Regions from separate parts of the Caballeronia sp. GACF4 genome, predicted to be linked through region 1. Evidence: riboswitches for the same ligand, from Rfam matches in the RefSeq annotation. Region 1 holds a riboswitch; the other holds the start of a gene.
The links. Region 1 has a riboswitch for thiamine pyrophosphate ahead of NCR40_RS12105 (FAD-dependent oxidoreductase). Riboswitches for the same ligand answer to the same signal wherever they lie in the genome.
Positions count from the first base shown of each region.

Region 2: linked by a shared signal. The riboswitch ahead of thiC (phosphomethylpyrimidine synthase ThiC) and the one ahead of NCR40_RS12105 (FAD-dependent oxidoreductase) in region 1 are both predicted to bind thiamine pyrophosphate.

Region 1 covers NZ_JALQDW010000012.1:16,990-32,586, forward strand. Annotated here, with positions in the region: gene hisG (ATP phosphoribosyltransferase) at 1-43, opposite strand, end outside; gene murA (UDP-N-acetylglucosamine 1-carboxyvinyltransferase) at 40-1,311, opposite strand; gene NCR40_RS12045 (BolA family protein) at 1,456-1,695, opposite strand; gene NCR40_RS12050 (ABC transporter permease) at 1,713-2,468, opposite strand; gene NCR40_RS12055 (ABC transporter ATP-binding protein) at 2,465-3,391, opposite strand; gene NCR40_RS12060 (STAS domain-containing protein) at 3,594-3,893, opposite strand; gene NCR40_RS12065 (MlaC/ttg2D family ABC transporter substrate-binding protein) at 3,890-4,519, opposite strand; gene NCR40_RS12070 (MlaA family lipoprotein) at 4,644-5,573, opposite strand; gene mlaD (outer membrane lipid asymmetry maintenance protein MlaD) at 5,585-6,151, opposite strand; gene mlaE (lipid asymmetry maintenance ABC transporter permease subunit MlaE) at 6,257-7,024, opposite strand; gene NCR40_RS12085 (ABC transporter ATP-binding protein) at 7,021-7,836, opposite strand; gene thiE (thiamine phosphate synthase) at 7,934-8,998, opposite strand; gene NCR40_RS12095 (thiazole synthase) at 8,995-9,804, opposite strand; gene thiS (sulfur carrier protein ThiS) at 9,831-10,028, opposite strand; gene NCR40_RS12105 (FAD-dependent oxidoreductase) at 10,047-11,189, opposite strand; TPP riboswitch at 11,392-11,519, opposite strand; gene NCR40_RS12110 (ABC transporter ATP-binding protein/permease) at 11,768-13,510, shown strand; gene NCR40_RS12115 (hypothetical protein) at 13,650-14,132, shown strand; gene NCR40_RS12120 (DUF1828 domain-containing protein) at 14,134-14,919, shown strand; gene NCR40_RS12125 (glutamate synthase subunit beta) at 14,983-15,597, opposite strand, start outside.
Region 2 covers NZ_JALQDW010000004.1:133,116-148,712, forward strand. Annotated here, with positions in the region: gene NCR40_RS04465 (mechanosensitive ion channel family protein) at 1-795, shown strand, start outside; gene NCR40_RS04470 (cysteine dioxygenase family protein) at 809-1,387, opposite strand; gene NCR40_RS04475 (Lrp/AsnC family transcriptional regulator) at 1,520-1,987, shown strand; gene NCR40_RS04480 (hypothetical protein) at 2,390-2,623, shown strand; gene NCR40_RS04485 (FUSC family protein) at 2,633-5,299, opposite strand; gene arfB (alternative ribosome rescue aminoacyl-tRNA hydrolase ArfB) at 5,512-5,919, shown strand; gene NCR40_RS04495 (hypothetical protein) at 5,964-6,488, opposite strand; gene NCR40_RS04500 (DMT family transporter) at 6,608-7,525, opposite strand; gene NCR40_RS04505 (L-lactate permease) at 7,623-9,224, opposite strand; gene NCR40_RS04510 (hypothetical protein) at 9,869-10,417, opposite strand; gene NCR40_RS04515 (YMGG-like glycine zipper-containing protein) at 10,625-10,837, opposite strand; gene thiC (phosphomethylpyrimidine synthase ThiC) at 11,058-12,989, opposite strand; TPP riboswitch at 13,167-13,306, opposite strand; gene NCR40_RS04525 (EamA family transporter) at 13,608-14,546, shown strand; gene NCR40_RS04530 (DUF4397 domain-containing protein) at 14,924-15,597, shown strand, end outside.

The DNA of each region.
Region 1 (15,597 bases):
CATTGGCGGCAAGCGAGGACGACGTCTGCGGCAACGAACTCATTGTTCGCTCCCGCTGCCCTTGATACGGCTCACCCGCGCGCCGACCGCCGTCAGCTTCGACTCCATGCGGTCGTAGCCACGATCCAGGTGATAGATGCGGTCGATGAGCGTTTCGCCATCGGCGCACATTGCCGCGATCACGAGACTTGCCGACGCGCGCAGATCGGTCGCCATGACCTTCGCGCCCGACAGCATGTCCACGCCCGAGACGAGCGCCGTGTTGCCGTCGATGGTAATGCTCGCGCCAAGCCGGTTCAGTTCCTGCACGTGCATGAAGCGGTTTTCGAAGATCGTCTCGACGACTTGCGACGTGCCCTTGGCAATAGTGTTCAGCGCCATGAATTGCGCCTGCATGTCAGTGGGGAACGCCGGATATTCGGACGTGCGGATGTTGACCGCTTCGGGGCGCTTGTTCATGCGCACGCGCATCCAGTCGTCGCCTTCCTCGATGCTCACGCCCGCTTCGCGCAGCTTGGCGGTGACGGCATCGAGCAGCGACGGCGTGACGTTGCGCAGCGTGACATCGCCGCCCGCGGCCGCGACCGCGCACAGGAACGTGCCCGCTTCGATACGGTCCGGCACCACGCTATGCTTCGCGCCGTGCAGCTTCTCGACGCCCTCGATGACGAGCCGATCCGTGCCGATGCCATCGATCTTCGCGCCCATCTTCACGAGCAAATGCGCGAGGTCGGTAACTTCCGGCTCGCGCGCGGCATTTTCGATGACCGTCTCGCCGTCCGCGAGCACTGCCGCCATCAGCAGATTTTCGGTGCCGGTGACGGTAATCATGTCGGTGACGATGCGCGCGCCCTTCAGACGCTTCGCGCGCGCTTCGATGAAGCCGTGCTCGATATTGATCTCGGCGCCCATCGCCTGCAGACCCTTGATGTGCTGATCGACCGGACGCGCGCCGATTGCGCAGCCGCCGGGCAACGACACCTTCGCCTCGCCGAAGCGCGCGACGAGCGGACCGAGCACGAGGATCGACGCGCGCATGGTCTTGACCATTTCGTACGGCGCGACGAGGTTGTCTACTTTCGATGCGTTGAGCGTCACGCGGCCATCGCTCGACGCTTCGGAGTGCACGCCCATCTGGCGCAGCAATTTGAGCTTCGTGCGCGTGTCCTGCAAATTCGGCACATTCGACAGATGGACGTCGTCGGCCGTGAGAAGGCTTGCGCACAGAATCGGCAGAGCCGCGTTCTTCGCGCCCGATACGGTGATTTCGCCGGAGAGCTTCGCGCCCCCCGTGATGACCAGTTTATCCATGATGACGTGTCCTTCGACCGAGCGTCCTGCTGCGGAGCCGCTTTCGGCGCCGCGGTTGTCTTGAATGATTCGCACTGTTTCCTGCCGGTGTTGCCGGGTGTTACGGGATGTTGCGTGTTGCGTATTGCTACGAATGTCGCGTATTTACGCGGCTTTGAATTCGTCGGGCGTGAGCGTCTTCATGCTGAGCGCGTGAATTTCTTCGCGCATGCGCTCGCCAAGCGCCGCATAGACCAGTTGATGCCGCGCGATCAGCCGCTTGCCGACGAACGCGTCGCTCACGATGGTCGCGAAGAAGTGCTGGCCATCGCCTTCGACTTCGAGATGCTGGCAGGCGAGGCCGCCAGCAATGTAGTCCTTCACTTGCTCGGGAGTCGGCAACATGAAAGTCTCCTAAAGAATTAGTGACGAAGCTTGAAGCCGCTCGCGAGCAGACGCACGGCAATGAGTGCGAGCACGGCCAGAAATGCAGCGACGATACCCATGCTCACCAGCGGATTCACGTCCGAAAGACCGAAAAAGCCGTAGCGAAAACCGTCGATCATGTAGAAGAACGGATTCAGATGCGACACCGCGCGCCAGACCGGCGGCAACGTATGCGTCGAATAGAACACGCCGGAAAGGAACGTGAGCGGCATGATCAGGAAGTTCTGAAACGCGGCCAACTGGTCGAACTTGTCTGCCCAGATGCCGGCAATCAAACCCAACGTACCGAGGATTGCCGAACCGAGGATCGCGAACGCAATGATGTAGAACGGCGCGGAAAAAGACATCGGGACGAACCATATCGTCACGACGAAAACGCCAAGCCCGACACAAAGTCCACGCGCTACCGATGCCAAAACGTACGCAAAGAACATTTCCCAATGCGCAATGGGCGGCAACAGCACGAACACGAGATTGCCTGTGATCTTCGATTGAATCAGCGACGACGAGCTATTCGCAAACGCGTTCTGCAAAACGCTCATCATCACGAGGCCGGGCACGAGAAAGCTCGTATAACCAACGCCAGCATAAACTTGTACGTGCCCGGAAAGCGCGTGACCGAAGATGGTCAGGTACAACAACGCCGTGACAACCGGCGCGAGCACCGTTTGAAACGATACCTTCCAGAAGCGCAAAAGCTCCTTGTAGAACAACGTCTGAAAGCCGCTCATGAAAGTCCCTCGACCACGTCGGGTTCGTTCATGACTTGCACGAACACGTCTTCGAGATCGGCTTTGCGAACCTCGATTTCATCCAGCGCGCAACCGGCCGCGCGGCACTTCGCGAGAATCGGCTCGACATCGTCGTAGCTCGAAAGGCGCAGCAGATGCTGCATGCCGGACACCGCGTGCGGATCGACTTCCAGCGGACGCAGTTCCACAGGCAGCGAGCCGCTCGAAAAGCGCAGATAAAGTTGCAGACCGGAAAAGCGTTGCAGAAGCGTGCTCGTGCGCTCGAGCGCCACGACTTCACCACGGCGAAGCATGGCGAGACGATCACATAGCGCCTCGGCTTCTTCGAGGTAATGCGTGGTCAGCACGATAGTGTGCCCTTCGCGATTCAATCGCGAGATGAACTTCCAGAGCGTCTGACGAAGTTCGACATCGACGCCCGCCGTGGGCTCGTCGAGCACGATCACCGGCGGCCGATGCACCAGCGCCTGCGCCACCAGCACGCGTCGCTTCATGCCGCCCGAGAGCGCGCGCGTGTTGACGTCCGCTTTCTCGGTGAGATCGAGATTGGCCATGACTTCGTCGATCCAGTCGTCGTTCTTGCGCAAACCGAAATAGCCCGACTGAATTCGCAAAGCCTCGCGCACGGTGAAGAACGGATCGAACACCAGTTCTTGCGGCACCACGCCCAGCGCACGGCGCGCCGCGCGGAAGTCGCTCACGACATCGTGGCCGCGCACGGACACCGTGCCGCTATCGGCGCGCGCGAGTCCGGCAAGGATGCTGATCAGCGTGGTCTTGCCGGCACCGTTGGGGCCGAGCAAGCCGAAGAATTCGCCCTCTTCAACCGTGAGGCTCACGCCTTTGAGCGCCTGAAGCTGCTTGTAGCGCTTTCTGACGTTTCGGATTTCTATGGCTGACATTGACAGTGCGCGTGCCTCGTGTGGCCGCGCCTCGATTGTGCGGATAACGCTTGACGGACCCGGGCTCGATCGAAAAATTGCCGGGTGCGGGCCCGAAAAAGCATTTGATTATAGGGCAAACCGGATGGAGCCGACTTCGGAGCGATCCTGATCGCGGCAACGCAAGCCTGGTTGCCGCACCTGATATGGCGTCAGGACAGGATCAATGTCGGAAGGAGAGCAGCGTGTCGACGCCGTAAGCTTGCGCGAGACTGGCAAGCTTGGAAGGAACATTCACGACGCCAAGCGCCGTGCCGCGCTCGGTGGCGGCGCGCTGCCATGCAAGCAGTACGGCGAGCGCGGATGAATCGAAATGCGTGAGCGGCGCGCAGTCGACTTCGGTTGCACCCGCCGCGATACGCGACAAACCCGCGTCGAGCGCAGCCTTCGCGCTTTCGTGGGTCAGCGTGGCGGCCGTTTGGAAGCGGCCGCCCGCGACTTGCGCATTTGCCTGCGTGCTCACGATGCCTTGCCGTTCGCGAGTTGCTGATTACGCTGCGTGAGGAATTGCAGCAAGCCAGCCACGCCATTCTGCGAAATCTGCTCGTTGAACTGTTGCTGATACGCCTGGATCAGCCATGCGCCGAGCACGTTGATGTCATACACGCGCCAGCCTTGCGGCGTTTTGTACAGGCGGTAGTCGAGTTCGATCGGCGAGCCGTTGTTCATCACGACCGAGCGGACCACGACATCCGTGTCCTCCGGCGACGCGCGGAATGGCTTGTACTGTACCGTCTGATTACGAACCTGAGCGAGCGCGCCCGAATACGTGCGAATGAGCAGCATCTTGAATTGCTCGACGATCTGCTTTTGTTGCTCGGGCGTTGCCGTGTTCCAGTTGCGCCCCATCACGAGACGCGTGGTACGCGTGAAGTCCGTGTACGGCAGGATCTTCTGATTGACGAGTTCAGTGATGCGCTGGATGTCGCCCGACTGAATCTTGCTGTCGGACTTGATGTCGTCGAGCACTTGTTGCGTGACGGTCTTGATCATCACGTCGGGCGCGCTCGAGTCGACGGATTGCGCCGACGCCGCGCCGCAGAACGCGATCAGCATGGCGAAGATAGGAAGCAAAAAGATTTTTTTCATCGCAGATCCTGCAAAAAAAGGGGCTTGAGTTTGAGCGCGCCGGCTAGAACGAGTTCAGACCGCGCGCCTGTCAAACTGTAAAAAATGCTGCCAAGTATTTTACCGGCCGTTAGCGCCAGTCCGCTCAACGCAAGCGGAACGAAGGGAATCCAGGCGCGCGCGGCGGAACGTACTGATGTCCCGGAACCGTGTTGTTGCCCGTGTCGCTCGCTGCGCGCGGCGCGCCAGCGGCTCCAGAAGCAGGCGTCGCGCCCGATGCCGCTTCGGACGGAACCGCCGTCGCCGAAGCGCCCGCCGGAGTCGCGGCTTCCGCGCCTTCCGCATCGTAGTTTGGAAGCGGCGCTTCGCTGTAATCGGGCGAGGTGCCTTCGCCACCGGTAATCAGATATTGCCGCCGCTGCAGGTAAGCGTTACGAACGAAAGAGTATTTGTCGAGCGCGGCATCCGAAAGAATGTCGGATGCATCCAGCAGGTTTGCGCGCGTGTTCACGAGATTTACGCCGTACAAGGCCCAGCTCACGGAATCCGGCTGCACGTAACTCAGCGGATTACCGAAATAATCGACCGCGAGGCCGCCGGTATCGCGCACGGTGCTTGGTCCAAGGAGCGGCAGCACGACGTACGGGCCAGGCGGCACGCCGTAGTGGCCGAGCGTGAGACCGAAGTCGCCCGAATGCTTCGGCAGCTTGGCGATGGTCGCCACGTCGAACAGACCGCCCACGCCGAACACCGTGTTGATCGCGACGCGCATGATGTCAGACACGCCATCCGCGATTCTCAGTTGCAGAAGATTGTTCGCCGCGATGTAGACATCGCCGATATTCGAGAAGAAGTTCGTGACGCTGTTGCGCACGGGTTCCGGGACGGCCCAGACGTAAGCCTGCGCCACCGGCTTGAACGCGTATTGATCGACCTTGTCGTTGATCGTGAACATCGTCCGGTTGTAGCTCTCGAAGGGATCGCCCTTGGTCGGAGTGGTCACTGTCGCGCACCCGCCGAACATGCCCACCGTTGCCGCTAGAACGATTGCGCGCCGCATCCCTGTCGAGTGCATGTTGTTTCTCCTTATTGAGCCGTACCCGAGGCCGCGCTCGCGCCCATCGCGCTTGCCGCACCCGGAAATGCCGGTGCGGGAGCTGCCGTTGCCGCCGGCGCCGCCGAGGATTTCGACGCGCCGGAATCCGCTGCCTTGTTATAGAGGAACTGTCCGATCAGATTTTCCAGCACCACGGCGGACTGCGTCATCGTGATGGTGTCGCCATTCTTGAGCATCTGATCGTCGCCGCCCGGCTCCAGGCCGATGTACTGCTCGCCGAGCAGACCGGAAGTCAGAATCTTGGCGGACGAATCTTTCGGAAATTGATATTGCTTGTCGATGTCGATGGCGACCACCGCCTGATACGTATTTCCATCGAAGCTGATCGAGCCGACGCGCCCGACCGTCACGCCCGCGCTCTTGACCGGCGCGCGCGCCTTAAGGCCGCCGATGTTGTCGAACTTGAGCTTCACCGCGTAGGTCTGCTGGAACGACAGCGAACTCATGTTGCCCGCCTTCAGCGCAAGGAACAGCAGCGCCACGAAACCGAGCACCACGAAGAGGCCGACCCAAAAGTCGAGAGCAGTCTTTTTCATCGTCTTCCCAAAGAGAATCTTGTCGCAGAGCGCGTGTGAGGTCTGTGCCCTTCACAACGCCCACGCCCTCGCGGGCGTTTTGCATTTTGGTTCATTAGCTGGACATCAGCTGAACATCAACGCGGTCAGCAGGAAATCGAGGCCGAGCACCGCGAGCGACGCATACACGACCGTTTTCGTGGTCGCGCGCGACACGCCTTCCGGCGTAGGCCGTGCTTCGTAGCCCTGGAACAACGCGATGAACGTCACCGCGAAGCCGAACACAATGCTCTTGATGACGCCATTGCCGACATCGCGCCACACGTCCACGCCGCCTTGCATCTGCGACCAGAACGCGCCGGAATCCACGCCGATCAGCAACACGCCGACCACATACCCGCCGATGATGCCGACCGCGCTGAAAATGGCCGCCAGCACGGGCATGGCGATGATGCCCGCCCACATGCGCGGCGCGACCACCACTTTCATGGGATCGACGGCCATCATTTCCATTGCCGTGAGTTGTTCGCCCGCCTTCATCAAACCGATCTCGGCGGTCAGCGACGTACCCGCGCGGCCGGCGAACAACAGCGCCGTGACGACCGGCCCGAGCTCGCGCACGAGCGAAAGCGCGACGAGCAGTCCAAGCGCCTGCTCCGAACCATAGCGGTTCAGTGTGTAATAACCCTGCAGCCCGAGTACGAAGCCGACGAACAGGCCCGACACCGCGATGATGACAAGCGAATAATTGCCGACGAAGTGAATTTGCTTCGTGACGAGACGCGGCCGCCGCAAAAGCGGGAAGAATTCGAGTACGAGGCGCAACAGCATGCGCATTGCATAACCGGCGGTTCCGAAACCGTCGAGCACCCAGCGTCCGAGTGCGCTGATCATGCTTTCCCTCCGATGCCGAAATCCGCCGCGAGCGGCTGGCTCGCGTAATGAAACTTGAAGGGACCGTCCGGCGTGCCGTCGATGAACTGACGCACGGTCGGGTCTTCCGACGCGCGTAATTGCTCCGGCGTGCCTTCCGCGTGAATGCCGCCGTTCGCGACGAAGTACACGTAGTCCGCAATGGCGAACGACTCGGGCACATCGTGCGAAACGAGAATGGACGTGGCGCCGAGAGCGTCGTTGAGCGTGCGGATGAGTTGCGCGGTTATGCCGAGCGAGATGGGATCGAGACCGGCGAACGGCTCGTCGTACATCATCAGTTCGGGATCGAGCGCGATGGCGCGGGCAAGCGCGACGCGGCGCGCCATGCCGCCGGAAATCTCCGACGGCGCGAGATCGCGCGCGCCACGCAGGCCGACCGCGTTGAGCTTCATCAGGACGAGATCGCGGATGAGCTCCTCCGGCAGATCCGTGTGTTCCCGCAGCGGAAACGCGACGTTCTCGAACACGGTCTGGTCGGTGAACAGCGCGCCGAACTGAAACAGCATGCCCATCCGGCGGCGCAGCGCGTAAAGACCGTCGCGCGATTGCGTGCCGACGTCCTTGCCCGCGAACAGCACCTGACCGCGGCTGGCTTTCACCAGCCCGCCGATCAACCGTAAGGTTGTCGTCTTGCCGCAGCCGGAGCCACCCATGACCGCAACCACCTGACCACGCGTGAAACGCATGTTCAGGTTCGAGAGAACGGGCCGATTACCGTAACCGAAATCGACGTCGCGAAGCTCTAGCAGGGGCTCGGGGAAAGCTGGCACGAGGTAAGAAATTCCTTGGACGCAAGAGGCCGAATTATAGGGCCTGCGCGCAATCGGTGCTTTACCTACGCTCTACCCGATATGATTTTCAGAACATTTACCCTTGATTTGCAAAGCTTTGTTGTAGCGACTCGACGGCGGCTTCGGTGTCCGCCGCTTCTGTCACGGCACGCACGACAGCAGCGCTTCCTACGCTGGTCGCCAGCACCTCGGGCAATACCTTGCCGTCGATACCGCCGATCGCGACGAGCGGCACACGTCCTTTCAGAAGCTTTACGTAGCGTGTAAGCCGCGCCAGGCCTTGCGGTTTGGTGGGCATGACTTTCGTCGTGGTGGGAAACACCGCGCCGAGCGCGAGATAGCTCGGCCGGAAGTGCAGCGCGCGAAGCATCTCGTAATAGCCGTGCGTCGAAAGTCCGAGGCGCAACCCGGCTTGCGCGATTGCCTGCAGATCGGCGGTTTCGACATCTTCCTGACCGAGATGCACGCCGTAAGCGCGTGCGGCGATCGCTTCGCGCCAATGATCGTTGATGAAAAGCTGCGCCTGATGCCGCTGCCCCGCCACGACCGAACGCTCGATTTCGCCGTGAAGGTCCGCTGCGTCGGTGGTCTTGCGGCGCAACTGCGCCGTGCGCACTCCGAGGTCCAGCACGCGTTCGACCCAATTCGCGCTCGGCAAGACGGGGTAAAGACCGAGCTTGTCCGGGCAAGCGGGAAAAGCAGGTTCCGGCGCGGGTGGAAGATCGCCGACGCGCGGGAACGTGTCGAAGTCGCTTGGCCACGCGTCTTCTTTCTGTTCGTCGCCGGCGCGCCATGCCATTGCCAGGACGAGCGCATCGTGCGGTTCGAAATTGCAGTCGAGGAACGCCGCCAGCGCAGCCAGCCAGTCGTCGGAACGCTCGCCTTCGAGAACGTGGCGCGCGCCTGCATGCAGCAATATCACGCGATGTTCGTACGCTTCCAGCACCGTCGCATTGCCCGCGGCGTATGGCTCGTTGACGACGAGCAGATCCTGCGCACTTGGCGTATCCGGCACGGTCAGGCAGATGCGCCAGCGCGTTGGCGGCGCGGGCCACTCGCCGAGCCGCGCGCGGATACGTTCGGCGACTTCGGTCAACTCATCCGCCGGCGGCCAGAAAACTTCGTGTCCGAGCAAGCTCATGCAGCACCTCCGTCCTGATGCCAGAACGGCATGCCAACGACCGGCGTGCTGGCCTGCGCGCTGTCGCGCTCGGCCATCGGACCGGCGAGAAACGCCGTGCGTCCGGCTTCGACACCCAGCGCGAACGCGCGCGCCATCTGCGACGGAAAGGTCGCCTGCGACACGGCGGTGTTCAAGAGCACGCCGTCGAAACCCCACTCCATCACCTGGCACGCATGCGAGGGCACGCCGAGGCCTGCATCGACGATCAGCGGCACGTCTGGCAGCCGCTCGCGCAACGTGCGCAGACCGTAGGGATTGGTCACGCCCTTGCCGGTGCCGATGGGCGCGCCCCAGGGCATCAACGCCTCGCAGCCGGCGTCGAGCAGACGGCGGCCGATCACGAGATCCTCGGTGCAATAAGGCAGCACCTTGAAGCCGTCGCGCACGAGCTTGCCCGCCGCTTCGACGAGGCCGATCGGGTCGGGCTGCAACGTGTAGTCGTCGCCGATCAGTTCCAGCTTGATCCACGGCGTGTCGAAAACCTCGCGCGCCATGTAGGCGGTGGTCAGCACTTCATCGACGCTATGGCAGCCCGCCGTGTTTGGCAGCAGCGCGACGCCGTGACGCTTGAGGACATCGAAAAAACCGGCCTCGCCAGTCTCGGACTGACGGCGCAGCGCGACGGTCACCATGCCGGGCCGCGCGGCATCGATGGAATCCGAAAGCGATTGCAGCGACGGATAACGCGATGTGCCGAGCAGCACACGGCTCGGGAACGTCTGGCCGTAGAGCGTAAGACTATGGGCGGCGGTGTGTGAGGTCATGATTCGATCCTTCGGATTCGATAGATTCAGCCGCCCGCGACGGGCGACACGACGTCGAGCTTGTCGCCGGCTCGAAGCGTCTTCGTGCCGTGCTCGCCGCGCGCGACGAACTGTCCGTTGAGCGCGACCGCGAACGGCGGTTTGGCGCCGAATACGGCGAGCGCGTCGGTGACGGTGGCGGCATCGGTCAGACTGAATTCGCGCTGATTGATGTGGATGTTCATGGCTTTGACTTTCGATGACTAGAGCGCGGCCGCGATGGCCGGTTCGCTATGCAGAAGTTCGGACCAGCGCGCGCCGCCGCGATAATCCGCGAACGATGCGGCGTCCGCGACGGTTCCGCCCGCGATGGCTTGGGCGAGTGCGCAGGCGGCATCGGCGACTTCCGGCGCGATCATGAAGCCGTGCCGATACAGGCCGTTCACGCGCACGGTCCGCGCCCCGTCCCAGACGATGGCCGGCCGATGATCCGGCAGCGTCGGCCGGCACTGAGAATTGAGTTCGAGGATGCGCGCCTCGCCGAAACCCGGATGCACCGCGAACGCCGCACTCATCAGTTCCAGCGCCGAGCGCACGCTCACGGGTGACATGTCCTCGCCTTCGACTTCGGTCGCGCCGATCACGTAAAGATCGTCCTCTTTCGGCGCGATATACAGCGGATAACGCGGATGCAGCAGCCGCACCGGCCGCGACAACCCGATGCCCGGCGCATGCACGCGCGCCACTTCCCCGCGAATACCACGCAACGCGGGCCACGCCGTTTTGCCGCCCAGCCCACGGCAATCGATGATCCAGCGCGCGTCGGGCATGGCATCGACCGGAGAATTCCAGTGCGTGCGCACGCCGCGCGCCCCAAGTCCGGCCGCGAGCGCTCGAAGCGCCTGACGATTGTCGAGTTGACCTTCGTGCGGCAGCAGCCAGCCTTGCGCGAAACGCGTGCCGAGCGCGGGTTCTGCTTGCGCGACTTCCGCACCCGAGAGCTTGACGAAGCCGCCATCGAGCAAGCTTGCAGGCGCGTTGGCGCGCAACCTGCGTTCGAATAGCGGCGCTTCCGCGCGATCCGCGCCGTGCCAGACGACGAGCGTGCCGTTGCGCTGAAAGTAAACCGGCTCGGGCAAATCGGCGATGAGACCCGGCCAGCGTTCCAGCGACGCCGCGCCGAGTTCGACGACGAGCGGCTCCGCACTCGTCGCCTCGGCGAGCGGCGCGAGCATCGCGGCGGCCACCCACGCAGCCGACTGCGTGCCCGCCTCGTCGCCGCGCTCGTATAGCGCGACGCCGTGGCCCGCGCCCGCGAGTTGCCACGCCACGAGCCGCCCGACGAGTCCTCCGCCGATGACGGCGAAGTCTGGCCGGCGCGCGGCGGGCTGATCGATCGTGTTCACTTTTCCGATGTCTCCTGTCGATCGAAACGAGGCTGTGCGCCGCTCCGGTCTTATCCACGACTGATAACGCCGTGCAGCAAACGCACGAACGCGAAGACAAAACTTGCAGAGGAGAGACCGGCCCGGCAGCGGCAACGCAAACAACGCGCGCCAGGCGGAAATGAATGATGATGGAAGAACCTGGAGGAAAGGCGCGACGGCCGCGCGTTCTCCGGAAACTTCCCTCGCCGGTATTACCCGGATCGGGTGCAAAGGGTCTCTCTCAGCCTCGCCGCGCCAGCACACCGATAATTCGATGACATCGCGCGCGAAGCACCCCTGTTTCGTCGAAGATCATTAGACCATGAAAGCCAAAGCCGCTGCAAACCGGGATTCCCCGCCTTTGGTCGCCTCGGTCGGCACTCTGGCACAATGCCGCGAGCATGGTTCTCCGCATGGTTGTGCGAATGAGCACGGAATTAAGCGGCAGTTAAGGGAACCTCTGAACAATCTGCGGGACAGGAAAGAGGCTGCGCGTGCGAGTATCGCGGCGCGGTGCGTCCATTCGTAACTCGGACCGGCATATCATCAGGAAGGTCATGGCCAATTCTCAACCGGAAAACACGCAGCAACAAGCCGACACGGTCTCTGCGTGGAGCCTCATAAAGCCCTACTGGGTCTCGGAGGAGCGCGGCTTCGCGTGGGGTCTGCTCGTTGCCATCATCGCGATCAACATGACGGTCGTATGGATCAACGTGCGGCTCAACAGCTGGAGCGCGGCGTTCTACAACGCGCTGCAGAACAAGAACGTCCACGACTTTCCGCACCTGCTGCTGGTCTTCACCGGCCTCGCCTTCGCGTACATTCTGCTCGCGGTTTATGGGCGGTATCTGCGGCAGATGCTCGGCTTCCGCTGGCGCCAGTGGCTGACCAACAAGTATCTCGAACAGTGGTTCGGCGACCGCGCTTTTTACCGCATAGAACGCGACCGTCTTGCCGATAACCCCGACCAGCGGATCAGCGACGACCTGCAATCCTTCGCGACCACCACGCTGTCTCTGTCGCTCGATCTGCTTTCCACGCTCGTCACGCTCGTCACGTTCATCACCATTTTGTGGACGCTCGCGGGCGCGCTGACCATCACGGCATTCGGCACGCCGCTCGTCATTCCCGGCTACATGGTCTGGGCGGCGGCGCTTTACGCGATCATCGGCTCGGTCATCATCCAGAAGGTCGGGCATCCGCTGGTGTCGATCAACTACCAGCAACAGAAGGTCGAGGCCGATTTCCGCTTCGGGCTGATTCGCGTGCGCGAGAATGCCGAGCAGATCGCGTTTTACGATGGCATCGCCACCGAGACGGCCAACGCGAAGACCATTTTCCAGCGCATTCGCGACAACTGGTGGATGATCATGAAGTACACGAAGCGCATGACCTTCGTGCTCAGTTTCTACGGACAGATCGCCATCATCTTCCCGATCATGGTTGCCGCGCCGCGCTACTTCGCGGGCGCGTTCTCGTTCGGCGTCTTGATGCAGATTTCATCGGCGTTCGGCACGGTCAGCGATTCGTTCTCCTGGTTCATCAACAGTTACTCGACCTTGGTCGAATGGCGCGCCACGGTGAATCGTCTGCGCGAATTCAAGCGTGTGATGCGCTCGACGCATATCCGCGAGGAAACGTCGCCGGCAACGGCGCATGGCGGTATCAACCTGCATTACACGAGCACGAAAGCGCTGACGACCAAGGGGCTTGCGCTCGCGTTGCCGAATGGCACGCCGCTTTCGCGCGTGGGCGATGTGACGATAGAACCGGGATCGCGCTGGCTGATAGTCGGGCCGTCGGGCGCGGGCAAGAGCACGCTGATGCGGGCTCTGGCGGGCCTTTGGCCGTTTGGCGACGGTAGTATCGACGCACCCGTCGACGCGAAGATGCTGTTTATCCCGCAAGTGAGCTATCTGCCGATCGGCACGCTGCGCGCGGCGTTGAGCTATCCGTCGCCGGGTGGCACCTTCACCGACGAGGAATCGCGCGAGGCGCTGCGTCTGTGCAATCTGGCCGAGTATGGCGACCGCCTGGAAGAAAATGCGCACTGGGCGCGCAGCTTGTCGCCGGGCGAGCAACAGCGTCTTGCCGCCGCGCGCGTGCTGCTGCACGAGCCCGACTTCCTGTTCCTCGACGAAGCCACCAGCGCCCTCGATGCGGATAACGAACTGCATATCTACAACACGCTCGTCGAACGTTTGCCGAAGGCGGCGATTTTGAGCGTTGCGCACCGGGAGTCGGTGGCGCTGTTCCATGATTATCGGATCGAGATAGAGAGGACGATGGCGGAGGCTTGATTCCGTCTCTTGCTGAAGGAAGAACCGCATCCGCGAGCAATTGTGGGTGCGGTTTTTCTTATTTGTGGCGGTGAGTAACTTGCCCTGCGCGCGACGTCATAGACTTCGAAGCGTTACGGCACACAGTCACAAACAATCGATGGACTTCCTTCTACTGACAGACGACGATCTCGAATCGATGCGCCACGCGCCAAAATCCATCGTCAACAAGGGGGCGCGGTGGGTAACGAAAGGCGGTCACCGCGAAAAGAATTACGTGCTCCACGATGCACGCGATATGACACAGGTTTATCGGCTCTTTCTTCGCGTCTCGCTGACCAGAGCCAGTGCGTTTTCAGTCGGTCTCGCGCGTGTGTGGTCACCTGATGCAACCCTTGTGCTCGTGCGTTACAACGGTCCTTATCACGGGCACAGAAATGTTATCGAGCGCGTCAAGGTTCCCTTAGGCTGTCACAAGCATGTCGCCACCGAACGATACATCCGTGCCGGCCACGATCCGGACGGCTATGCTGAATCGGTCTACGACTACAATTCGGTTGAGGGAGCATTTGATTGTCTCTGCAGGGATTGCAGCGTCGACTTGCTTGACTACAACCCGTTTCAATCCGAGCTCGAGTTCTGACATGCTGCGCGACGCACCTGATACGGTTAAACGACTGCTCTGCGAGTCATGGTGTTCCGAGCTGGACGTGGCACAAGACGGTGATGCGCTTCGCTTGTCCATGCCGCTGCTGGAACCGGATGGCGACTACGTGACGGTCTGGCTTCGTCAAACGATGGGCGGCTGGCTCATCGAAGATGCGGGCACGACGTTGATGCGCATTTCCTACGACTCCGACGCTACTCTTCTCACGCGCGGTCCACGCCGTGTGCTGCTGGACAAGATGCTGGCGGAATACGGCGCGCGCCTTGGAGAAGATGGGCAGATCGTGTCCGAGTCAGACGAAACTTCACTCGGCATGTCTTTGCTTCGCTATGGTCAAGCCTTGGTGCGCGTCAACGACCTAAAGACATGGAGCAAGTCACGTGTCGCATCGACTTTTTCCGACGACCTGAAGCGTCATCTGATAGAGATTGTCGGAGTAGACAACGTGCTCGAGAACTATCTGGCGCCGCAAGTTCCCGACGCCGCTGACTACCCAATCGACTTCTCGCTCAGAGGCGGCCGCGCACCTCTTTTCGTATTCGGTGTCGCCACGCGGGAACGAGCGCGGCTGGCAACTATCGTCCTTCAGCATATCGATCAGCACATCGAGTCGTTCGATTCGATCGTGGTTTTTCAGGATGCCAGCGCGTTACCGAGCGGTGATTTACGTCGTTTAATGAACGCCGCCAACGACATGGTGGACTCGCTCGACGCGAAAGGCGCACTCGAAAAGAAAATCCGCCATCGCCTGAGAACGGCATAACCCCGCCAACAAAAAAGGGCGAACCCCAAAGGCCCGCCCTTTTCTCCCATCAACCCCGCTCTCTTATCGCGGCAATTCGCTACTGCCCATCAAATACGCATCCACCGACCGCGCGCACTGACGCCCTTCGCGAATCGCCCACACCACGAGCGACTGACCGCGCCGCATATCGCCTGCGGTGAACACCTTGTCCACCGACGTGTAATACGCTTTGTCACCTTCGGTCGAGGCGCGCACGTTACCGCGCGCGTCCTTGTCGACGCCAAACGCATCCAGCACCGGCGAAGCTGGCTGCGTGAAGCCCATGGCGAGCAGCACGAGGTCGGCCTTCAGCTCGAACTCGCTGTTCGGCACTTCCTGCATCTTGCCGTTCTTCCACTCGACGCGCACCGCGATCAGCTTCTCGACCTTGCCGTTCTTGCCTTCGAAACGCTTCGTCGCAACCGACCAGTCACGCTCGCAACCCTCTTCATGCGACGACGACGTACGCAGCTTGATCGGCCAGTAGGGCCACACGAGCGGCTTGTTCTCTTCCTCGGGCGGCTGCGCGAGCAGTTCGAACTGCACCACGCCCTTCGCGCCATGCCGGTTCGAGGTGCCGACGCAATCCGAACCCGTGTCGCCACCGCCGATCACGACGACATGCTTGCCCTTCGCGACCAGTTGCTCCGCGAGCTT
Region 2 (15,597 bases), on a different contig from region 1:
CTGAACGTCACGCCCTTGCTGGCGGGCGCGGGCGTGATCGGGCTCGCGGTCGGCTTCGGCGCGCAATCGCTGGTCGCGGATCTGATCACGGGGCTTTTCATCATCATCGAGGACACCATTTCCGTCGGCGATTCGATCGAGGTGGAAGGCGGCCACGCGGGTATCGTCGAAAGTCTGACGATCCGCACCGTGCGCCTGCGCGACGGCCAGGGCGCAATCCACGCGATTCCCTTCTCGCAGATCAAGACGGTGAAGAACCTGTCGCGCGACTTCGCCTACGCCGTGTTCGAAGTGCGCATGCCGTTTTCGGCGGATGTCGACGAAATCACGCAAATGATTCGCGAAGTCGGAGTCGAGCTGATGGACGATCTGCGCTATCGGCGCGAGATGCTGGGTCCGGTGGAGGTCTGGGGACTGGACCGTTTCGATCCGAACTGGATGGTCGTAAAAGGGCAGATCAAGACGCGGCCGCTGCAGCAATGGAGTGTGGCGCGGGCGTTCAATCTGCGCATCAAGCGGCGGATGGACGAGGCGGGCATCGAGATTCCCGTGCCGCGGATGCATGTGCAGATGAGCCGCACCGACCTGCATGCCGCGTTCGAGCCGCACGCCGATGGCCGCGCGCAGCGCATCTGGACGGGCGAGGAGCGGCTGCTCGAAGACGAGGAATTGGTGGATGCCGATCCCTCGAAGGCCCGCGATGTCTCGCACGAACCGCGTCCCGCGCCGCCGCCGACGGACCAGTCGGTGCAAATTCCGCCGCAGATTCCCACGGCGGAGCCAGGCAAGGGTTGAGACGAACTCGTCGTCAGGCCGCAAGCAAGTCGTTCACGTGCGTGGCAATCTCGTCGCCCGCGACGCCGTAGATATGCAGCGAGATCGCGCGCGCGGTGGCATCGGCGGGATTTCCCAGGCGGTGAATCGCGCCTCGGCCCGCCTGCACGAAGGAGACGTCGCCGGCCTCGCGCGCATGATGCCGCGTTTCGATGGCTGATGCCGAAGGCGCGTCCCAGCGATAAAGCGTCTCTTCAAGCGTCCCGTCGATCACCGCATAGCCGCACCACGTTCGATGACCGTGCACCGGACTCGCCTGTCCCGGCTCCCAGACGAGCGCGGCGATGGCGTAGCGGGCAAGCGGATCGGCCGCCAGCAGATGACGGCGATAGCCGCGCGCGCCGCTCTCACGCTGATCGAGACGCAGCAGGCTCGTATCGGACGAAGCGCGCCGCAGAGCCGCACGCACGCGCCATCCGAACGACAAGGCATCGGCGGAATGGAAGGCGGCATCGATTTCATCGCAGAGCCGGTTTAGCGCCGAACCGCCGCGTAGCGACGCCGGCGCTTGATCCCGAGGCCGCGAAAGGCGGCTGAACGCTTCGAATTTCATGATGACGGCACCGGTTTTCGTTGTGTTTCGCGAACAACATTTATACCGGCTTGCGCCCAGAATTAGTTTCCATATAATTCTGCTCGAAGAACCAAAAATAGAATAATTTCCTATCGGGGGTGCGCTGTGGGAATGGACCTTATCGATCGCAAGCTGCTGGAATTGCTGCAGACCGACGTGACGATGCCTATCGCCGAGCTTGCGCAGCGCGTGAATCTTTCGCAAACACCGTGCTGGAAGCGCGTGCAGCGCTTGAAGGAAACCGGCGTGATCCGCGCACAGGTGGCGCTATGCGATCCGAAGAAGCTGGGTGTCGGCACCACGGTGTTTGTCGCGGTACGCACGAATCAGCATACGCAGATCTGGGCCGAGGACTTCACGCGCGCCGTGCGCGACATTCCGGAAGTCGTGGAGGTGTATCGGATGAGTGGCGAGACGGACTATCTGCTGCGCGTGGTGGTATCCGATATCGACGATTACGACCGCGTCTATAAGCAGCTCATTCGCGCCGTGCCGCTCTACGATGTCAGTTCGAGCTTCGCGATGGAGCAGATCAAGTATTCGACCGCATTGCCGGTGCGTCCCACGCTCGAATCCTGAGGCGTGACTCGTTTTCAGATGGCGGTTGGCGCTTGCCCGCGCCATGCCACTTCAGTCCGCACCAAGCGCCTGCCTGTAGAAGGCGCGGCATGATCGATTCGCCAAAAAAAAGCCGCCCGTGGAGGGCGGCGTAACGCGTCCAGTCACTAGGTATTCCGGTCTAGCCCTTACTGCCCCGGCCGGAATCAGACGCGCATGGAATCGAAGGAAGTATGGCCGGTGACGCGGTGCCCCTCAAGCGGGACCGTGCAGCAAAGAATTTCGCGGTGCTTGGCCGTCTTCCGAAACGGCGCGCGCGGACATGCGGCAGATCGAGGAACGGTCGGCGCAACGCAACTGAAAACCAGTGCGGGTACTATCACGGGTTGATGACGAAACGCGCCAGGAGACGCAACATCCGCCATGACCGATGACCGCAACGACCGCCGCCCGGACAGTACCCGCAACGGCGCGCCCAAGAAGAAGAATCCGACATTCGGCGTCGGCGCGTTCATCGTCGTCGTGGTGTTGCTCGTGATCGGCACGCTCGCGTATAACGCGATTCGCGAGAAGCGCGACTTCGATCAACAGAACGCGACGCCTTCGCCAGCGAGCGATGCGCGGCCGGCCGTGCCGGCGATCGGAGCGTCGCAGTAGCCGAGCCCCTCAAACCGGCAAGCGAATCTGCGCCGCATCCTTGCTGATCAGCGCGGACGCCGTAAGCATCTGCTTGCATTGATGCGCAAGCAGTTTGAGATCGTGAAGCGCATCGGCGGGCAACGCCTGCGTGCGTTCGGCGTTCGTGACCATGGCGTCGAGTTCACGGCGCAGTTCCTTGATGTCGTCCGCATTCGCCGATGTCGCTTCTTCGCGCGCGGGCTCCGGCAGCGCGCCCTGTGCATCGGACAGATTGTCGCGCACGATTCCGAAAGTCCGTTGCAACGGCTCGAACGCCTGACCTTCGGCTTCGTTGATCGTTTGCAGAAGCGGCGCCGCTGCCGTGATCTGCGACGCGAGCACGTGACTTTGCACGAGCAGATCGTTGAGTTCGGCGACGTATTTTTGCTGCGCCTTGGGCTCCAGCATCATTCGCTGGAACGCTTGCGCGAGATTGGCGAACGCAATGTGCACGTTCTTGCGCGCGAGCCGGTAGCGGAAGTCGCGGTCCAGCGCGGTGGCGGCGACGGTCGCGGCAGCCGATGCGCCCTTGCTGGTGGTCGCCGCCGTGCTCTCGCCGATGCTCACCGACGACAGCTTTTCCGCCGTTGCGCTCGCGGCACGTACCGCCGATGCCGTCACGAGATTCGGATCGAGCGCGGGAGTGTCGACGGTGGATTCGTTGGCGGCTTCTTTCGCGATCACGATGCTCGATACGGCGGCGTCGTCTAGCGTCTGTGTCGCGGTGGCCGTGGCGACGGCGGCCGGTGCAATCGAATCTTGCGTGCGCGTGTTTGCACCCGCACCCGCACCCGCACCCGCACCCGCACCCGCACCCGCACCCGCACCCGCACCCGCACCCGCACCCGCACCCGCACCCGCACCCGCACCCGCACCCGCACCCGCACCCGCACCCGCACCGCCACGCGCTTTACTCTCCGCTTGCCCCGCGCTCGCGCTCTTGGCCTTCCACCACCAACTCGCCTCGAGATAATTGCGCGTCGCGCCAAGCAGATCCTTCACGAGCTTGCCCATCAGCCGATATTCCCAATACGGGAACAGATGGCTCGCCGCGATTGCAATCGCGCAACCAACCACCGTATCGATAGCCCGTTCGCCGATCAGCCGCATGCTTCCCGGCGCGAGCAGATGAAACATCAAGAGCACATACGACGACGTGAACACCACGCTCGCCGCATAGTTGAAGAGCAGCAGGCTGTAGCTCATCACCATCGACGCGAACATCACGATGAGCAGAATGTGCGGCTCCTTCACGAGCAGAATCAGCGCGATGGTCAGCGCGCAGCCTATCGCCGTGCCGATGATCCGCTGCGTGTTGCGCTGCTTCGTGAGCGAATAGCCAGGCTTCAGAATGATGACCGTGGTCATCACGATCCAGTACGCGTTCGTGAGCGGCAAGAGCCGTCCCAGCCAAAAGCCGATGCCCACCGCGATCGTGACCCGAAGCGCGTGCCGGAAGCTCGGCGAGGCCATCGTGAGATTCGAGAAAATCTGCATGAACGGCACGCGCCGGCTCGATATGAAACGCGACAACGCATGGTCGATCTGCACTTCGGTTTCGATCAGGCTCGCGTCATCGCGCGTGCGGCGGCGCATCTTGTCGATCAGGCGCGTGGCGCTCCACAAACGGCGGAACACCGCCGCCGCGGCCGCGTAGGCTTCGGCGTTCTTCTCGGGCATGCCGTGCTTGCGCATGAGTTCGAGTTCGTACTCGATAGCGCGCAGCTCCGCCTTCATGCTGATCTGCCTGGGCGCGGAACTGTTCTGCAATACGGCCAAGCCGATTTCCTCGAGATCCGCGCTCGCCTTGCGCATCAGGTCGCGATAAAAGATCAGCACGTCCGAGCCCGCGAACGTCTTGCGCACGAGCGGATAGTCCGTATGCGCGCCGACGAAGAACTCGTGCAAATCCACCACGTTGATGAACAGATTGAAAAGCCGCGCGCGCCGCGCGTCGAGCTTGCGGCTTTTTACTTTCGGCAGATTGCGCAGCACGATGTCGCGCGCGGCTTCCTGTTGCTCCACCGCCGCAATCTGCTTTTCGATGAGCTTTCGGTAGCATTCGTCGAGATCGGCGTCGTTGTCGTAAAACTCGGCGCGCGCCTGCAAATACTCCGCGCAACTGAAGATGCTCTGCGCCAGCGCCTGCTGTTCGATGCGATACACGAGCAGCCGGCTCACGAGCGTGGCCCAGTACGTGTACCAGAGGCCGCCCAGCAAGATCCACGACGCGTTGACGAGCGCCTGCATCGGCGTGAAGTGCTCTTCGAGCGTGACGACCATCATGAAGAGCGTGGCGAAGCTGATCTGCGGCCAGCGGTTGCCATAGACGACGATCAGCGAGAGCACGAAGGTGAGCGGCACGACCGTGAGCCATAGCGTCAACGGATGCGCCGTCGCAATGCCCGTGGCGAGCGCCGAGAAGAAGCCGATCACCGTGCACGCGAGCATCTCGTTGTGCTTGTATTTGAGCGGACCCGGCATGTCGACGACACACGCGCCAAGCGCGCCCGTCGCGATGGTGAAGCCCAGCTCGCGATTGTGAAACACAATGAGCATGAGCACGGCGGGCAGGGACACGCCCAGAGCGATCCGCAAGCCGCCGAAGAAATACTGGCTGTAAATGAACTTCCTGATTTCGAACGAATAGCGCATCGACTTCCTGGTTTGACGCTCGTTATGACCACGGGCGAAGCACGCTCCGGACCCAGGCGGTCAGGCGGGTTGAGTCTATCGCACTTGTCATGCACTTATAACTCACTTGCGCTACGTTCGGAACTCGTCCGAATGGCCAGCTTTTCGGCGCCTCGCGGCCTTTGTTATGCTCACGTGAAAAGCGCCGAACACATCTTCAAGGGAGCCCACCGATGAGCGACAGCATCGCCGTGCCGCCGCACGAGATCGAGCTGACGGCCGTGCGCGCGCAGGGTGCGGGCGGGCAGAACGTCAATAAGGTATCGAGCGCCATTCATCTGCGCTTCGACATCCGCGCATCGTCGTTGCCGGAGCACATCAAGGCGCGGCTGCTCGCGCTGTCGGATAGCCGCGTGACGCGCGATGGCGTGGTCGTCATCAAGGCGCAGGAATATCGGACGCAGGACATGAATCGCGCGGCGGCGCTCGCGCGGCTCGACGAGCTGATTCGCAGCGTGAGCATCGTGCGCCGCAAGCGCATCGCGACCAAGCCAACGCGCGGTTCGCAAGTGCGGCGCGTCGAAGGCAAGGTCAGGCGCGGGGCGATCAAGGCCGGGCGCGGGCCGGTGCACGGCGACTGAAGCGGGAGTTCAAGCGGGATTCGAGCGAGAGTTGAAGCGGCGCGTCAGCCGTGCTGCTCCGCGGTAGATACATCGAGCGGCCCGAGCATGATCGTCTTAAGCCTGCCGCGTCCGAGCACGCGCGCGAGTTCCGCGAAGACGCAATAGTTGAAGACGAGCGTGACGAGCAGAATCTGCACGGCCCAGAATTGCGGCCAGTTCAGATGGTCCAGCAAGTCCTGGTGCGCGGCCGCAAGACTATGCGTCTCTTTCCAGAACTCGAACAAGCGCTCCAGGTAATGGAGCACCAGCGCGACGAGCGTGTAAATGACGGTTTTCCATCCCGCATTCCAGATGAGCGGGCGCTCGGGATAGCGATTGATGAACGGCAGCATGTCGGCGAGTAGAACCGCCTTGCCGAGAATGAGCGAGGCGACGAGCACGGATGCCGACGCGGGAATCGACAGGCCGGCGCCTTTCACCATGAGCGCGTGCACGACCATCACCACGTGCAGCACGACGAAGAAGAACAAGGTGGGCGGCAGCATCTTCATCAATTCGTGCCTGGCCTTCGCGAAAAAGTCGTGCATGGTCTGCTCCAGGAAACGCATGGATGCGCATGCCGGCGCGTTGCACGAAATGCAACGCGCATCCGAACAATTCGATGAATCTCGCACTGCGGCAGCGGCTGCGCTGTTTGCAGTCTAGTTCAGCCTACGAGCTTGCGGCGTCCTGAAAACGGCAGGCGCTTGATCGCGCCGGTGGCGAGCGCGGTGCCCGCAAGGACGACGGCACAGCCTTCGAGCATGACGAGCGACACCCGCTCATGCAGAAACAACGCGCCCCACAGAATGCCGAAGAGCGGAATGACGAAAGTGACGGTCATCGCGCGCGCGGGACCGACGACCGCGACCAGATGGTAGTAGATGAAGTACGCGATACCCGTGCAACCCACGCCCAGCGCGAGCACCGCCGCCCATGCAGGCGCGGAGACCGGCGCGGCGGGCCACGTGACGAAGGCGATAGGCGCGAGCACGAGCGTCGCGCCGATCATGCTGCCCGCGGCGTTGGTCATGGCATCGACGTCCATCAGATACTTTTTCGCGAAGTTGCCCGCAACACCATATAGCGCCGATGCCGCGAGCGCCGCGGCCGCCGCCAACACGCCCGCCGCGCCCGATCCCGCCGAGCCCTCTATCTGATTCCACACGAGCAGCAGCACCCCCGCGAAACCGATCGCCGTACCGATAGTGCGCAAGGTCGTGAGCCGGTCCTTCAGCCAGAGATAGGCGACGAGCGCGCCCCACAGCGGCGTCGTCGCATTGATGACGGATGTGGCGCCAGCCGAAAGCGTCAGCTCCGCATAAGCGAAGAGGCAGAACGGCGCGGCCGAATTGAGAATGCCGACGATGAGTAGCGGTAGCGCACGCTTGCGCATGATCGCGAGACTGCTCGAAAACTGGCGGCGGCCGAGCAGCATGGCGACGAGAAACACGGCGCCGATGCCGACGCGCAAGGCCATGAGCGGCGCGACGCCGAACTCGGCGACGCCCACGCGGATAAAGAGAAACGACGCGCCCCAGAGCGCGGCGAGACAGACGAGTTGCAACAAATTGACGGGTGACATGACGATGCGGACTTCAGTGTTCCAAGGAAAAGTCCGCGCATGTTAGCACCGCGCCGCGCGCCGCTGGTCATCGCGCCGATGAGACCGCAAGGAACAATCAATGTGGCGGAATCATCCACGTCAACACGTTCTGCTGCAGCCACACGAGAATGCCGAGAATGATGGTGAGCAGAATCGAATGCTTGAAGGTGCGCGCGAAGACGAGTCCTTCCTTGCCCTTGAGTTCGGTCGTGGCGACGCCCGTCGAAATGTTTTGCGGCGAGATCATCTTGCCCATCACGCCGCCGGACGAATTGGTCGCGGCCATCAGCACAGGATTGAGATTGAGTTGATGAGCGGCGACCACCTGAAGGTTGCCGAAGAGCGCGTTGCCAGAGGTATCGCTGCCTGAGAGAAACACCGCCACCCAGCCGAGAAAGGCCGACACGAGCGGGAAGAACGGCCCGACCGAGGCCACCCCGAGTCCGAGCGTGTAGTTCATGCCCGAGTAGTTCATGAGATACGCGAGCCCGACGATGGTCGCCACCGTGAAGATGGCAATGCGCGTTTGCACCCAGGTATCGACGATAGCGTGGCCGAACTCGCTTGCCGGCAGCTTTACCAGGAGCGCGGTGATGATGGCCGCCACGAGAATCGCCGTGCCGGTGGCGAGCGGCTGGAAGTCCCAGATCGCGCCGTAGGGCTGATTGTAGAGCGTGATGTAGACCGCCTTGTCGAGCCCCGGCCACGGGACCTTCACGTCGCCGATGAGGAAGATCTTGGCTACCGTCCAGACGATCACCACGACCGAGACGACGATCCACGGCATCCATCCCTGAGCGGCCGAGACGTTGCCGCGCGCGTTGGCAAGGCGATCGACGTTCACCGCGAAGCGTTCGTCGGGCGCGGGCTTCCAGACGCGCAGGAACGCTATGGTGAGGATCAGCGAGACGAGCGAGGAGAGGACATCGGTGAGCGAATAGCTGATGTAGTTCGACGTGACATACTGCGTCAACGCGAACGCGCCGCCCGAGACGAGCAGCACGGGCCACACGCGCAGCATGTTGCGAAAGCCCGCGTAGATACCGATAACATAGAACGGCAGGAAGAACGCGAAGAACGGCAACTGGCGGCCGACCATCTTGGCGAGCGCATCGGTGGGCAAGTGCGTGACCGCGCCGAGCACGGTGATCGGTACGCCGAGCGCGCCGAACGCGACTGGCGCCGTGTTGAAGATCAGCGTGAACGTGAGCGCTTCGAGCGTCGGAAAGCCGAGCAGGATCAAGAGCGAACTCGTGATGGCGATCGGCGTGCCGAAGCCCGAGATGCCTTCGAGCAATGCGCCGAACGAAAAGCCGATGACCACGAGCACGATGCGCCGGTCGTTCGGCAGGTTGTCGATCATCCACACGCGAAACGCTTCGAAGCGTCCCGAGCGTTGCGCGACGTTGTAGAGCAGGATCGCGGAGAACACGATCCACATCACCGGCCAGAGCGCGAACACGGCGCCGGCCGCGATGGAGTCGAGCGCGAGTCCAACCGGGAAGTGCCAGCCTACCATCGCGATGATCAACGCGACGATCAGTCCCGCAAGCGAAGCCTGCCACGCGGGACGGCGCGCCCAGCCGAGCATGACGAGTACGACGATGATAGGCAACGCGGCAACGATGAAGGAGAGCGCGAGCGAACCCGCGATAGGCGTGAGGATCTGATGGAACATCGGGTCTCCTGTGTCTCTATTCTTGGATGGATGCCGCGGTCTTCGCTGCTGGTTCGAGTGGTATCGAAGACTTTAAGCAACCGCATAACGCGCTCACTAAGAATAGGGCGAGGATGGCCCCCGTCAAGGCTTGAATATTGGCGTAAGGATGCCGGATGGAAGCGGAAAGGGACGTGACGCATCTGCTCCGTTCGGACGCTTGGTCACGCGTTTCGCGGGATGCGGCGATCAGCTCTCGACGGTCGCCGGAGTAGCCGTTGTTCGTTGTGCCGCGCTGGAATCAAGACGCGATGCCGGCACTTGGCGAAACACCCAGAGCGCGAGCAGCCCAAGGGATGCGACCATCCACAGCAGGAAAAAAGCGAAGGCCATCATGTCCAATCCCCGAGAACGATAGGTAACGCTTGGGCTCACACCCGCGCGGTCCGATAAGTAGGGATACGATTTAGCGATAATCGTGCCAAAGCACCGGCGTAATCCGCCAGGGCCTTGTCGGATAAGGAAAGTGATCGATCGTACAGAGTGGCAAGGCAAGCGAATTGCGTCTGCATTGCCGGAAAATGTTTCAGAGTTGTTACTTTTGTCGGTAATAGCGGCGCAGAGTGCGACGTCGACGCCGCATTCGAGCGTGGGGTTTCATTTATTCAATGGCCGTGGCCGCCACCGCCATGTCCACCGCCGCCTTGCCAACTGCCACCGCCGCCGTGCCATCCGCCGCCACCGCCGTGCCATCCACCACCGCCGCCATGCCATCCGCCGCCGCCATAGCCGCGTCCCCAGCAACATCCGCCGCCGCCCCAGTAGCCGAAGCCGATCGACACCGACGGATAACCGTAGCCGTAATAACCGGGGTAAGCAGCATATGCGGGATAAGCGGCGTAAGCGGGATAAGGTGCGTACGCGTAAGGATAGGGATAGGCCGGCGCATACGGCGTGCTCGTATAGATCGTCGAGTAGTCGACTGTCGGCGCGGCCACTGCGTACTGAGCTTGCGACGGCGCGTTCGCGGCACTGACGCCCGAAGCACCTTGCGCCGGTAACGCGAACTCACGTTGCGTATAGGCAGCGGGAACCGGCGGATAGTAATAAGCGGGGTAGTCGGGATACGGCAGGTAGCATCCGCCGAGAAGCAATCCGGCAGCAAGCGAAACGGCCGCTGCCCTGTAACCAAAGATGATGCGCGGGGAAATCATGATGCTGCTCCTTGCTTGCGACTTGCCGGACTCTACCTATGCGATTGCGAGGAAGGGTCCGTTAAGAAGGAGCTTACTCGATCGTTGCGGCGTGCGCGTCACGCGTCCGCTAACAAGCCTCGGCGTGTATCAATCCTGAAACAGCCCTCGATCGAAGCGGCGGCAAGCATCGCTGCTTGCCGCATGAGATGACTGTGGATCGCCCGCTTACTTCCCGACTTGATTGCCGATAACCCCGCCTACTGCCGCGCCCCCCAACGTCGATAACGCGCTTCCGCCGATCACGGCCCCACCCGCGGCGCCAACACCAGCGCCAACGGCCGTATCGCGTTGACGCGTCGTCATGTTGTCGCAGGCCGTGAGTCCGGCGAGAAGGGAAACGACCACTGCTGCGGCGCCGATTTGTTTGATGATTTTCATGTCGACTCTCCAGAACGATTGATCAATGAAACGGCCGCGGCTTTGCCCACGCGTCCTGCCGTTCGATCACGATCTGGCTTTCATCGACGGACGCCGCAACGTTTTTTTCGCCGGTTCGTTCGTTTATCAGCAGGAAAGATGCCCGAAACGGTGCACGCGCGCGCCATGCAAAAACGGCCTGCAAGGAAGCACAGGCCGTTGCGTACAGTCAGCGTTTGCTTCAGGTCGGCTGATAAATCTCCGCGCCCTTCTTCACGAACTCGATGGCCTTGGTCTGCATGCCCTTGGCGAGCGCATCGCTTTCGGAGACGCCTTGCTTGGCCGCGAAGTCGCGCACGTCCTGCGTGATCTTCATCGAGCAGAAGTGCGGGCCGCACATCGAGCAGAAATGCGCGACCTTGGCGGAATCCTTCGGCAAGGTTTCGTCGTGAAACTCGCGCGCCTTGTCGGGATCGAGGCCGAGATTGAACTGGTCTTCCCAGCGAAACTCGAAGCGTGCCTTGGATAGCGCGTTGTCGCGCACCTGCGCGCCCGGATGACCCTTCGCCAGATCGGCCGCGTGCGCCGCGAGCTTGTACGTGATGATGCCGGTCTTGACGTCGTCCTTGTTCGGAAGTCCGAGATGCTCCTTCGGCGTGACGTAGCAAAGCATGGCGGTGCCAAACCAGCCGATCATCGCCGCGCCGATGCCCGAGGTGATGTGATCGTATCCCGGCGCGATGTCGGTGGTGAGCGGCCCGAGCGTGTAGAAGGGCGCCTCGTCGCACCATTCCAGCTGCAGGTCCATGTTCTCCTTGATGAGCTGCATCGGCACATGGCCGGGGCCTTCGATCATCACTTGCACGTCGTGCTTCCACGCGATCTGCGTGAGTTCGCCGAGCGTCTTCAGTTCACCGAGCTGGGCTTCGTCGTTCGCGTCGTAGATGGAGCCGGGACGTAGGCCGTCGCCGAGCGAGAACGAGACGTCGTACTGCTTCATGATCTCGCAGATGTCTTCGAAGTGCTCGTAGATGAAGCTTTCCCGATGATGCGCGAGACACCATTTCGCCATGATCGAGCCGCCGCGCGAGACGATACCCGTCATGCGGTTGGCCGTCAGCGGCACGTATTGCAGGCGCACGCCCGCGTGAATGGTGAAGTAATCGACGCCTTGCTCGGCTTGCTCGACGAGCGTGTCGCGAAAGATTTCCCAGGTCAGGTCTTCCGCCTTGCCGTTGACCTTTTCGAGCGCCTGATAGATCGGCACCGTGCCGATCGGCACCGGCGAATTGCGGATGATCCACTCGCGCGTCTCGTGAATATGCTTGCCCGTGGACAAGTCCATCACCGTGTCGCCGCCCCAGCGGATCGCCCAGGTCATCTTGTCGACTTCCTCGCCGATCGACGAACTCACCGCCGAATTGCCGATGTTCGCGTTGATCTTCACGAGGAAGTTGCGCCCGATGATCATCGGCTCGCTTTCCGGGTGATTGATGTTCGCGGGGATGATCGCGCGGCCGCGCGCCACTTCATCGCGTACGAACTCGGGCGTGATGGCCTTCAGGGCGTCCTTGTCGAACGGCACCGCGCCGAACGACTGGCCGGGATGCTGACGGCCCATCATCGCGGCGAGCTTTTCGCCGTTCGGACCGCTCGTCTTGAGGCTTTCGAGGTATTCGGCGCGGCGCTGATTCTCGCGAATGGCGATGTATTCCATCTCCGGCGTGACGATGCCCTGCCGCGCGTAATGCATCTGCGACACGTTCTTGCCGGGCGTCGCGCGTCGCGGATGACGATGCAGATCCGGGAAGCGCAGCTCGGCCGTTTTCGGATCGGCGGCGCGCTCGCGGCCGAATTCGCTCGAAAGACCCGCGAGTTCCTCGGTGTCGCCGCGCGCTTCGATCCAGCCGGCGCGCAACGCGGGCAAACCGGAGCGGATGTCGATCTTCGCGTCCGGATCGGAGTAGGGGCCGGACGTGTCGTACACGTACACCGGCGGATTCTTTTCGCCGCCGAAACTGTCGGGCGTGTCGGACTGCGTGATCTCGCGCATCGGCACGCGGATGTCGGGCGTCGAACCCGTCACGTAGACCTTGCGCGAGTTGGGCAGCGGCGCGATGGCGGCTGCATCGACGACGGCGTTTTCGGACAGGAACTTGGGATTCGCATTCATGTGCTGTTTCTCCTTTTCAGTCGCAGGGACGGTAATTGACAGCGAGCACGCGGGCGATCGAATGAACGACGAACAAACGAACGCCGGCGAGCTCGGCTGATTCAGGAGCTAGACAGGGAGGAACGAGATGGAAAGGTGCGGGCCCGAGAAGACGTGGCGCGTGAGAGAGATACCGTGCGCCGAGGCCCGAACGCTTCCCTGCGCTGGCATTATCCAGATCAGGTTCAAAGGGTATTTCTCACCCACATTGCACGGGCCATTCAGTCGACGCAGCCGGACGAATCGCGATGTGCAACGCAGGACCCCCGCGTTAGCAGGCGTCACCATACATCGTGGCGTGGCATCTTGGCAACCGTTCGCGAAGTTTGCGCTGAAGCGCAGGCGCTTACTGCATAATGGCGAGCGCGCGATTTTCGGTACTTACCCGGATGTCGTCAGCAGTCGCCCCGCCTGTCGCTTCCGCACTTCTTTCGCTCCGTCATGCCGTCCATCGTCAGTCCCGCCTCGTTCGTCACCTGGCGCGCGCGTTCTTCAAGCTCATGCCACGTTCGGTCGATTGGCGGCAGTCCCCATTGCAAGTCTCTTGCCCCGATCCGGGCGCGCTTCGCGGAGTAATGCATGTCTGCCGTACCTCCGCGTCTGCCGCTCGGTTTTCCCGACCGCTTTCCGTTTCGCGCTCCTCGCAGCCTCAAGGGACGCGTCGCGCTCGCGTTGGCCGTCGTTTATATCGTGTGGGGATCGACGTATCTCGGCATTCACCTGGCGCTCGAATCGTTTCCGCCGCTCATGCTCGGCGGCCTGCGTAACCTGTGCGCTGGCGTCGGTCTCTTCGTGATCGCCGTGCATCGCAAGGCGGTGTGGCCGACGGCGCGTGAAGTACGTAATGCAGCGATCGTCGGGACTTTGCTCGAAGGTTTGTCGAGCGGGATGATGGCTTACGGCATGCGCACGGTGGGAACCGGCACGGCTGCCGTGATGGTGGCTACCGTGCCGCTCTTCGCGACGATCTTCACCGCGCTTGCCGGGCGCAGTGTGGCGAAGGGCGAATGGTTTGCGGTGGCGCTGGGTCTCATGGGTATCGTGTTGCTCAATCATGGCGATCCCTCGCCGAGCTCGACCGTCGGCACGCTTGCCATCTTGTGCGCGGCAATTTTTTGGGCGGGCGGGGCGCATTTGGCAAGCCGTCTCTCGCAGCCTTCCGATCTGCTGATGTCGACTGCGTTGCAGATCGGGCTTGGCGGGCTTATCGCGACTGTCATCGCGTTTGTGTCAGGCGAGCGCCTTGGCCAAGTGAGCATGGGCGCGGGGTTTTCATTCTTGTATCTCGTCGTGATTGGTTCGATGGCCGCGTATGTCGCTTATAACTTTCTCATTCGGAACACGAGCACGATTGTCGCGACGAGTTGTCTTTACGTGAATCCGGTCGTCGCGGTTTTATTGGGCGCTTTGTTGCTTGGGGAAATCATCACGCAGTGGACGGTTGTTGCCACGGTCGTGATTTTGATGAGCGTTGCGTTGTCATTTTGGTTTGATTATCGGCGGCGGGGGTTGGTTTGAGCAGCGCGCCTTCCGCCTTTCCTTTTGTAAAAACCTCCTCCGCGCGCTGCATTCGCTCCTATCCGGCGCTGCTTTAGTCGGCCTTCCAGCTCGGCCCGAGCAATTCCTCTAACGAATATCAAAGCCTTGCGGCGCAAGGCTCGCCGTCATATCGGCCGCCTCTGCGCACCGATGCAGGGCATGCGCATTGCTCAATGCCGTCACCCTCGAACGACAGTTTCATCGGCATGACACGAAAGCCTGTCGTTCAAGGGAATAGAAGCAAAAGAAAAAAGGGGTCTTCCGAGGCGCGCCGGGCAATACGCATGATCACTTAAGCGTGGTGCTCGCAGCGCGGACCGGACAACAAAATCAATGATTAAAGCTAAGGTGGAAACATGAAGCTCATCCGCACAGTCACCGCGCTTGCCGCTGTCGCCTCGCTCCTGTCCGCTTGTGGCGGCTCCGACGACGTAGGCAAGGAACTCGGACTCACGAATCCAGAAGTCCACTTCATCCACGCGATCCCGAGTGCCCCCAACGTCGACTTCTACGACAACGGCAAGGTGCTGCAAGCGAATCTCGGCTACCAGACAGTGACGAACTTCGCAAACATCGATACGGGCCAGCAGAACTTCTCCTACGCCGCCGTCAACACGACGACGCAACTCGCGACCGACACGAGCATCTCGAATGCCGCCAAGGGTCACGAGTACACGGTGATCGCGCTGCCTGACGCGGGTTTCCTGCCGTCCATCGCCGTGATCGACGATCCGTTCGACAAGGGCCTGCTCTCGAACAGCGCGCGGGTGCGCGGCTTCAATGCGTCGGCGAATGCGCAGACTCTCGATCTGTATCTGGTCGCACCGGGGACGAACATCGCGACCGTCAATCCGACGATGGCGGGCGTCGGCTTCAAGAACGCCGTGCCGGCAACGACGCAAGACTCGCTCTACGTCAACGGCGGGACGTATCAGCTGGTCGCGACGCTGCCGGGTTCGAAGACGCCGGTGTATGCGTCGGCATCGTTCAATCTGAGCAACAACGCCGATTGGCTCGTGACGACGCTGCC